2 regions of the Mesorhizobium sp. M1142 genome follow, and region 2 is predicted to be linked to the other one. Evidence: predicted binding sites of a transcription regulator. Region 2 holds the regulator's gene; the other holds the start of a gene.
The links. The regulator HrcA, encoded in region 2, represses chaperone genes, less so after heat shock. The targets are predictions, from matches to a motif close to GTTAGCACTCNCNNNNNGNGAGTGCTAAC.
Positions count from the first base shown of each region.

Region 1: the regulator HrcA is predicted to act here: its motif matches at 1,861-1,889, upstream of groES (co-chaperone GroES).

Region 1 covers NZ_JAMYMK010000006.1:187,892-192,100, forward strand. Annotated here, with positions in the region: gene NKH42_RS12780 (S46 family peptidase) at 551-937, opposite strand; gene NKH42_RS12785 (hypothetical protein) at 1,004-1,156, opposite strand; gene NKH42_RS12790 (S46 family peptidase) at 1,161-1,523, opposite strand; gene groES (co-chaperone GroES) at 1,942-2,238, shown strand; gene groL (chaperonin GroEL) at 2,304-3,953, shown strand; partial or broken gene NKH42_RS12805 (ABC transporter permease) at 4,117-4,209, shown strand, end outside.
Region 2 covers NZ_JAMYMK010000005.1:41,995-46,203, reverse strand. Annotated here, with positions in the region: gene rdgB (RdgB/HAM1 family non-canonical purine NTP pyrophosphatase) at 1-149, opposite strand, end outside; gene NKH42_RS10365 (VOC family protein) at 179-589, opposite strand; gene rph (ribonuclease PH) at 622-1,338, opposite strand; gene hrcA (heat-inducible transcriptional repressor HrcA) at 1,484-2,596, shown strand; gene NKH42_RS10350 (hypothetical protein) at 2,630-2,827, shown strand; gene NKH42_RS10345 (PQQ-dependent sugar dehydrogenase) at 2,928-4,209, shown strand, end outside.

The DNA.
Region 1 (4,209 bases), on a different contig from region 2:
TCGAATGTACAGTTCGTCTAAATGTGCGATACGTTCGATTTGTGCAAGTAACACTTGGAAAGTGTTGCATAAAAGAAAACGTATAATTACATAAAGCAGGCAAGCTAAACTTTAAACTTGCACAAATGAGCGTGGGGCGCCTTGTTCCAGGGCGCCTTTTTTTAAGGATTATCATTAGACTCTCTCCCGGGGGAACTGTGGGTGAAGAAACAACGCATCGTCCTGCTGGCAGCTGTTTTGGCGTCTGCCTTTGGCTTTTTTTTGCTGATCCTGATCCTGCAGATGGTCAGTTTTTTGGTTGACTAGGCACGCGCAAGCGGGATGGATCGCGCAGAGACACGCGGAAGTTTTTTCGCCAGCGAAACCCCGACGACCTGATGGGGAGTCGCGCCAGCAGGGTGGGAGCCACGTCCAGTGCCACCGACCATGCGAGATGCCGATTGTTGGCGCGTCTGTCAGTTCGCGCGGCCATATTCATTCTGGTGCCGATCTGTTGCCTTTTCTGCTTTTCCCATGCGTTTTAGGCCGAGCCAATTTGTGAAGCGGGCGGTCAATGGATCTGCGCCTCGCGATTGCCTGCCGTTGCCTGATTGATCTGGGCGGGATAATCCGAGAGCGAACGCTGCAACCGCGGTTCGAATTGCGCGAAGTTGAACCGGACTTCATCCACGGTCAGGAATTGGTGGGTTGCGCCGGGAAAGCCGGCGACCATCACAAGGTCGCCTTCCTTGACGCCTTCACAGGCTATGGGTAGCCAACTCTTCGGCCGGTAAGGCACATTGTCGCGCGCATATGGCCGGGAGGAACCATCAGGAGCGACATAGGCGCGATAATAGCCGAAGTGGCCCGTGTGGCGCAGCCACATCCAGTTGTCCGTTTGGCCGCCGAAGTTGCCGATGCCGAGCGCGGGCGCATAGACGAGGCGCACGTCCTCAATTTCGAGCTTCTGGAGGAGATAGTAGGAGACGCCGCCATACGTCGCAACGAGCGATTGGGCTGTCCTTCACATGCGGCGATCAGGGCCTTTTTTGTTCGTGGCGAGCCGCTCATAGCGGGCAAACCCGTTCAGCTTGTCCGAGACGCTCTTGAGCATTTCGGCGGTCACATCCCGCATGTCCTCGATCACATAGATGCGGCTGCCTGGCGCCGCGGGCAATTCTTCACCCAGGGCTCTTCGCCAGAAAGCCGTCTGTGAGATAGTCCTGGCCCTCCTTGCTGTGGTATTGGATGGATTCTAACACGCAATGATGATTGGTTGCGACCAGCCCTTGTGGACTGACGAACGAGGCGGAGCATCCGCCCAGTGATACGATCGCGTTGAGCGGGTCAGCGTCTAGACGGCCCAGCTGGGCGGGATCGATCTGGAGCCCATCCGCGCGCATGGCCGCGCACACTTCCGCAGTCTGGCCCGGCATCCACATACCTTCGTCCGCCGATGTAGCCGTGACCGTCCAGAGCAAGGCGATGGCAGTTGCTTTGGCCAAACATTTCAAATTCGAGTTCGTGCTGACTGTCGCTCTCATCTTGCCTCCTGTTCTCCGCAGATTGGATTGGTGACTATCGGGATGGCCGGAGTCCTGGCGCCCGCGCGGCGGCCACACCGTAAAGACCGAGTGGACGGTTAACGCAGGAATCCTGATGGCGCTCACCTCTCATTATATCGGTCGCGCGCAACGTTTGCGGATCATCCGCTGCACCAATCGTGCCAAATGAATAAGTTGCAAATGGTGAGCCGCCCCATCCATGTCCGATCTCCGACGTCGTTCACGTAAAAGGCTCGGTGCTTCCACGCTCGTTTGCTCTTCGCCCGTCCCTCTTCCGTCTTGACTAGCAGGAGCCTACGGCCTATCTCACTGCCGCGTTAGCACTCGCTTCTGGTGAGTGCTAAACACGCTCCGGCAACGGAGAACCGTTCAACATCCGCACCAGGGAAATCCAAAAATGGCAAAGTCGAATTTCCGGCCGCTGCATGACCGCGTGGTCGTTCGCCGGGTCGAATCCGAATCCAAGACCGCGGGCGGGATCATCATCCCCGATACGGCTAAGGAAAAGCCGCAGGAAGGCGAGATCATCGCCGTCGGTTCCGGCGCCCGTGACGAAGCCGGCAAGCTCGTCCCGCTGGACGTCAAGGCCGGCGACCGCATCCTGTTCGGCAAGTGGTCGGGCACCGAAGTCAAGCTCAATGGCGAAGACCTTCTGATCATGAAGGAATCCGACATCATGGGCATCATCGGCTGACACGCCGCCGCCTTTCATCCGCACCATCCAATCTGAATTTCGGGCGAAATGCCCAGGAGTAAAAAATGGCTGCCAAAGACGTAAAATTCTCCCGCGACGCTCGTGAGCGCATGCTGCGCGGCGTCAACATCCTCGCCGACGCGGTGAAGGTCACGCTCGGCCCCAAGGGCCGCAACGTCGTCATCGACAAGTCGTTCGGCGCACCGCGCATCACCAAGGACGGCGTCACCGTCGCCAAGGAAATCGAGCTTGAAGACAAGTTCGAGAACATGGGCGCGCAGATGGTTCGCGAAGTTGCTTCGAAGACCAACGACATCGCCGGCGACGGCACCACCACCGCGACCGTTCTGGCACAGTCGATCGTCCAGGAAGGCCACAAGGCGGTTGCCGCCGGCATGAACCCGATGGACCTCAAGCGCGGCATCGACCTCGCCGTCGCCGACGTCGTCGCGACGCTGATCAAGAACGCCAAGAAGATCAAGACCTCGGAAGAGGTTGCCCAGGTCGGCACCATCGCCGGCAATGGCGACGTTTCGGTCGGCTCGATGATCGCGGAAGCGATGCAGAAGGTCGGCAATGAGGGCGTCATCACCGTCGAGGAAGCCAAGACCGCCGAGACCGAACTCGAAGTCGTCGAAGGCATGCAGTTCGACCGCGGCTATCTCTCGCCCTACTTCGTCACCAACGCCGAAAAGATGGTTGCGGATCTGGAAGACGCCTACATCCTGCTCCACGAGAAGAAGCTGTCCAACCTGCAGGCCATGCTGCCGATCCTCGAGGCTGTCGTGCAGACCTCGAAGCCGCTGGTCATCATCTCGGAAGACGTCGAAGGCGAGGCCCTGGCCACGCTGGTCGTCAACAAGCTGCGTGGCGGCCTGAAGATCGCTGCCGTCAAGGCGCCGGGCTTCGGTGATCGCCGCAAGGCCATGCTGGAAGACATCGCCATCCTCACCGGTGGCCAGGTCATTTCCGAAGACCTCGGCATCAAGCTCGAGAATGTCGGCCTGAACATGCTCGGCCGCGCCAAGAAGGTGTCGATCTCCAAGGAGAACACCACCATCGTCGACGGCGCCGGCAAGAAGGAAGAGATCCAGGGCCGCGTCGCCCAGATCAAGCAGCAGATCGAAGAGACCACCTCGGACTACGACAAGGAGAAGCTGCAGGAACGTCTCGCCAAGCTGGCAGGCGGCGTTGCCGTCATCCGCGTCGGCGGTGCGACCGAGATCGAAGTCAAAGAAAAGAAGGACCGCGTCGATGACGCCCTCAACGCGACCCGTGCGGCCGTCGAAGAAGGCATCGTTCCCGGCGGCGGCGTCGCCCTGCTGCGCGCTTCGCTGGCCATCACCGTCACTGGCGCCAACTCCGACCAGACCGCCGGCATCGCCATCGTGCGTCGCGCGCTGCAGGCTCCGGCCCGCCAGATCGCGGCCAACGCCGGTGCGGAAGCATCGATCGTTGCCGGCAAGATCCTTGAGAACAAGGGGGCAACCTTCGGCTACAACGCCCAGACCGGCGAATATGGCGACATGATCGCCATGGGTATCGTCGATCCGGTCAAGGTTGTGCGCACGGCTCTGCAGGACGCGGCCTCGGTCGCCGGCCTGCTGGTCACCACCGAAGCCATGATCGCGGAGGCTCCGAAGAAGGAGTCCGCTGGCGGCATGCCGGCTGGTATGCCCGGCGGTGGCATGGGCATGGGCGGTATGGATTTCTAATTCAGCCAATCTCGCAAGCTTACGGAAAGGGCGGCAGCGATGCCGCCCTTTTGTGTGTGCCGAGCATGATCGACAGCTTTAGACGTGCAAGTCCTCTACCCAGCCTGATGGCGGCGAAGCGCAATGGCGTCGTCGTGAGACGGGGTCTGGCCGTGTCCTTTCGTTCAGCCGCTGGTCGAAACTCACGATGATCGTGCTGCCTTCCGCCGTGCCGTCGATCTTTACAGGGCTGCGAGAAGGCCTTGCTAACGGCTGG
Region 2 (4,209 bases):
GTGGTGCCAGTCTCGTCCGGCTCCGGCAAGCCGTATTCCTTTGCGGACTTCGCTTCTATGCCGAATGGCGCCATCAGATCGGTGAATTCGCGCAATTTGCCGGCATTGTGGCTTGCGACGACGATCTTATGCCCATCAAGCGAATGAATAGTTGGTGAATGAACAGGCGGCGAATGCATCAGATGCCCCAAATTCTTGGCTCGGCGAATTCGATCGAATTGCCCGAGGGGTCGCGAATATAGATCGAGCGACCGCCCTGAGGCCATTCGAACTCACTTTCGATGGCGATTTTCTTCGCCTCAAGATGCGCTTTCCAGCGTGGGATTTCATCCGCGCTTGCGGCGAAGCAAAGATGGCCCTCGCCGACCGTGCCATGCGGCGGCACGGGCAGCTTGGCGTCGGCCCGCGGCGGCACTTTGGTCGCCTCGGCATTGAAGATAAGCAGCACGCCGTCGCCGCAGCGGAAGAAGAGATGCCTGCCATCGACCTTACCGAGCAGATCGAGCCCGAGGACGCCCGAATAGAACCGTTCCGCGGCAGCAAGGTCCGTCACGTAGAGTGCTGATTCCAGGATTGCGGAAGGAGTCACAGGATCGCCAATCTCTCCAATATTGACCGCAGCTAAGCCACCGCCATCTGCTGCAAGCTGACCAGGCGCTGAATGCCTTTCTTGGCGAGCTCCATCAGCGCCGCGAACTGCTCTTCCGAGAACGGCTCGCCCTCGGCTGTGCCCTGGATCTCGACGATGCCGCCCTTGCCGGTCATGACGAAATTGGCGTCGGTGCCGGCCGAGGAATCCTCGATATAGTCGAGATCGATGACCGGCTGGCCATCATGGATGCCGCAGGAGATCGCCGCGACGTGATCCTTAAGCACCTTGCCCAGGCTCGCCATCTGGCGGGCTTCCATCCAGCGCAGGCAGTCGTAGAGCGCCACCCAGCCGCCGGTGATCGAAGCGGTGCGCGTGCCGCCGTCGGCCTGGATCACGTCGCAGTCGACGGTGATCTGCTGCTCACCGAGCGCCTGCAGATCGACCACGGCGCGCAGGGAGCGGCCGATCAGCCGCTGGATCTCCAGCGTGCGGCCGCCTTGTTTGCCGGCCGAAGCCTCGCGGCGCATGCGCTCGCCGGTCGAACGCGGCAGCATGCCGTATTCCGCCGTCACCCAGCCCTTGCCGGAGTTGCGCATCCAGCCCGGCACCTTTTCCTCCAGGCTGGCCGTACACAGCACATGCGTGTCGCCGAACTTCACCAGGCACGAGCCTTCCGCATGCTTGGAGACGCCGCGCTCGAAGGAGATGGGGCGCATTTCGTCGAATTGGCGTTTGGAAGGGCGCATTCAGGCTTCTTTCTTTCTTCGGAATCTTGGCCGGGGAATCTTGGCCGGCTTGTAGCCGCACGGGGCGTGAGGCGCAAAGGAAAATGGACCGGTTGCGCCGACGCCGCGGAAGTCTATATCTTCGGACCGGAGGTTTCTGGCTCGAATGACCAAGGTAGTCGATCCCGGTTCGCAGTCGCCATTGCTCTCGTCGCCGGCACTTCAACCGCCCGCGCTTCAATCGCTCGATATGCGTTCGCGCGACATCTTCCGGCGCATCGTCGATTCCTATTTGAAGGATGGCGAGCCGGTCGGTTCGCGCAGCCTGTCGCGCATCCTGCCGTCATCGCTGTCGCCGGCCACCATCCGCAACGTGATGAGCGACCTCGAGCATCTCGGCCTGATCTACGCGCCGCACATCTCGGCTGGCCGGCTGCCGACCCAGGCCGGCTTGCGCTTCTTCGTCGATGCATTCATGGAACTCGGCGACCTCTCCGACGAGGAGCGCCGCACCATCGAGGCGCAGGTGCGCGCCTCCGGCTCGGGCGCGACGCTGGAGCATATGCTGACCGAGGCCAGCCAGATGCTGTCCGGCATGTCGCGCGGCGCCGGCCTCGTGCTCGCCGCCAAAAATGAGGCGGCGCTGAAGCACATCGAATTCATCCAGCTCGAGCCGACCAAGGCGCTGGCCGTGCTGGTCTCGCAGAACGGCGACGTCGAAAATCGCGTCATCGATCTGCCCGCCGGCATCACCGTCTCGCAATTGCACGAAGCCTCCAACTTCCTCAACGCCCATATCCGCGGCCGCACCCTGGCCGAGGCCCGGGTCGAGATCGCCCGCATCAAGGAAGAGACCAGGGCAGCCCTCGACACGCTGTCGCAGGATCTGGTCGAGAAGGGCCTGGCGGTCTGGGCAGGCGCCGAAAGCGGGGTGCCTGGGCGGCTTATCGTGCGCGGCCGCGCCAATCTCCTGGAAAACGTCACCGCCCAGGCCGACATAGAATTGCTGCGGCATCTGTTCGAGGATCTGGAGACGCAGGATGGACTGATCCAGCTCCTCGACCTCGCCGAGGAAGGCCCGGGGGTGCGCATATTCATCGGTTCGGAAAACAAGCTGTTTTCGCTGTCGGGCTCCTCGCTGGTGGTGGCACCCTATCGCGACAAGGACGCGCGCGTCGTCGGTGCGCTCGGCGTCATCGGGCCGACGCGGCTGAATTATGCGCGCATAGTACCGATGGTCGACTATACCGCGCAGCTGATTTCGCGCATGCTGCGCTAGGAGCCGCCGCGGCCTGCCGCAAGGAGAAAAAGAATGGCGCTGGAATCGTTCAAGGCCCAGATCAGCCTGCTGCTCGAGGAAATGGTCAATCAGCCTGAGGATCACCACGAGGTGCAAGAGCAGTTGCGTGAGAAGCTGCAAGAGATGCGGGCCATGGGCCTGCCGCTGCCGGCCGATCTGGTCGCGCTGGAAAAGCGACTCGACGACGACTTCTACGCCTCTGGCAACTGAACGGGGTTCGGCTTCAAATCCTCGTGTGCTGGACCACCGCTTGGAACGACCAATGCCTGATCCCGTTTGCCCTCTTCGAGGCAAACCTCGGAGGACGTTAATGATCCGATCTGGCGGCTTTGCGGCCGTTGCCGCTGCCCTCCTTGTCGCGACACCGGCAGCCGCCCAGCAGGCGGATCAAAAGGTGCTCAAAGGCGAAGCCGCTTTTGGCGATTGGCACGCCGACAGGCCTGGCGTCCGCCGCCTGATCGGGCCGCAAGACATGCCGGCAGCCGACCCCGCTCAATCCGCTTCGAACGGCGGCGGCGTGGCGGAACGGCCCGAAAGCGCCGAGCCAGAATTGCCGCCGGGCTTTTCGGCCGAAATGATCGCCTCCGGACTCTATAATCCGCGCGTCGTTCGCATCGCTCCGAACGGCGACCTGTTCATCGCAAACGGCCATGCCGACCAAATACGCGTCTACCGTCTGGCCGAGGGCCGCGCCAAACCCATCGAGAAAGCGATTTTCGCCCAAGGCCTCAACTATCCATACGGCATCGCCTTCTATCCGCCAGGCGGCAAGCCGCAATGGGTCTATGTCGCAAACAGCGACAGCATCGTCCGCTTCCCCTATCGCGACGGTGACCTGAAGGCGTCCGGTAAACCAGAAACCATTGTCGCCAAAATCCCGTCGGGCGGTCACTCGACCCGCGACATCGCCTTCTCGCTTGACGGCAAGACGCTTTTTTTATCGGTTGGCTCGGACTCGAATGTCGCCGAGGACATGGACAAGCAGCCGGATGGCGGCCTCGACGCCTGGGCGAAATCAAAGCCGCTCGGGGCGGCCTGGGGCCCCGAGGACGGCCGTGCCGATGTGCTCGCCTTTGACCCGGACGGGAAAAATCCCCGAACTGTCGCCACCGGCCTGCGCAACTGTACGGGCATGACGGTGCAGCCCGCCAGCGGCGCGTTGTGGTGCGTCGTCAACGAGCGCGACGAGCTCGGCGACAATGTGCCGTTCGAGTTTGCAACTGAAGTCAAGGACGGTGCGTTCTATGGTTGGCCTTGGTACTACATCGGCAACCACGAGGATCCGCGCCATCAGGGCGAGCGGCCAGACCTCGCCGGCAAGGCCACTGTCCCCGATGTATTGATGCAGGCGCATTCGGCGCCGATGAACATAGCCTTCTACGACGGCAAGAACTTTCCGGCGGATTACCGAGGGGATGCTTTCGTCACCATGCATGGTTCGTGGAACCGTGGCGCCAGGACCGGCTACAAGGTGGTGAGGCTCAAATTCAGGGATGGCAAGCCGACCGGCGAGTATGAGGACTTCATGACCGGCTTCGTCATCTCGAACGACGCCGTCTGGGGCCGCCCGGTCGGTGTCGCCATGGCCAAGG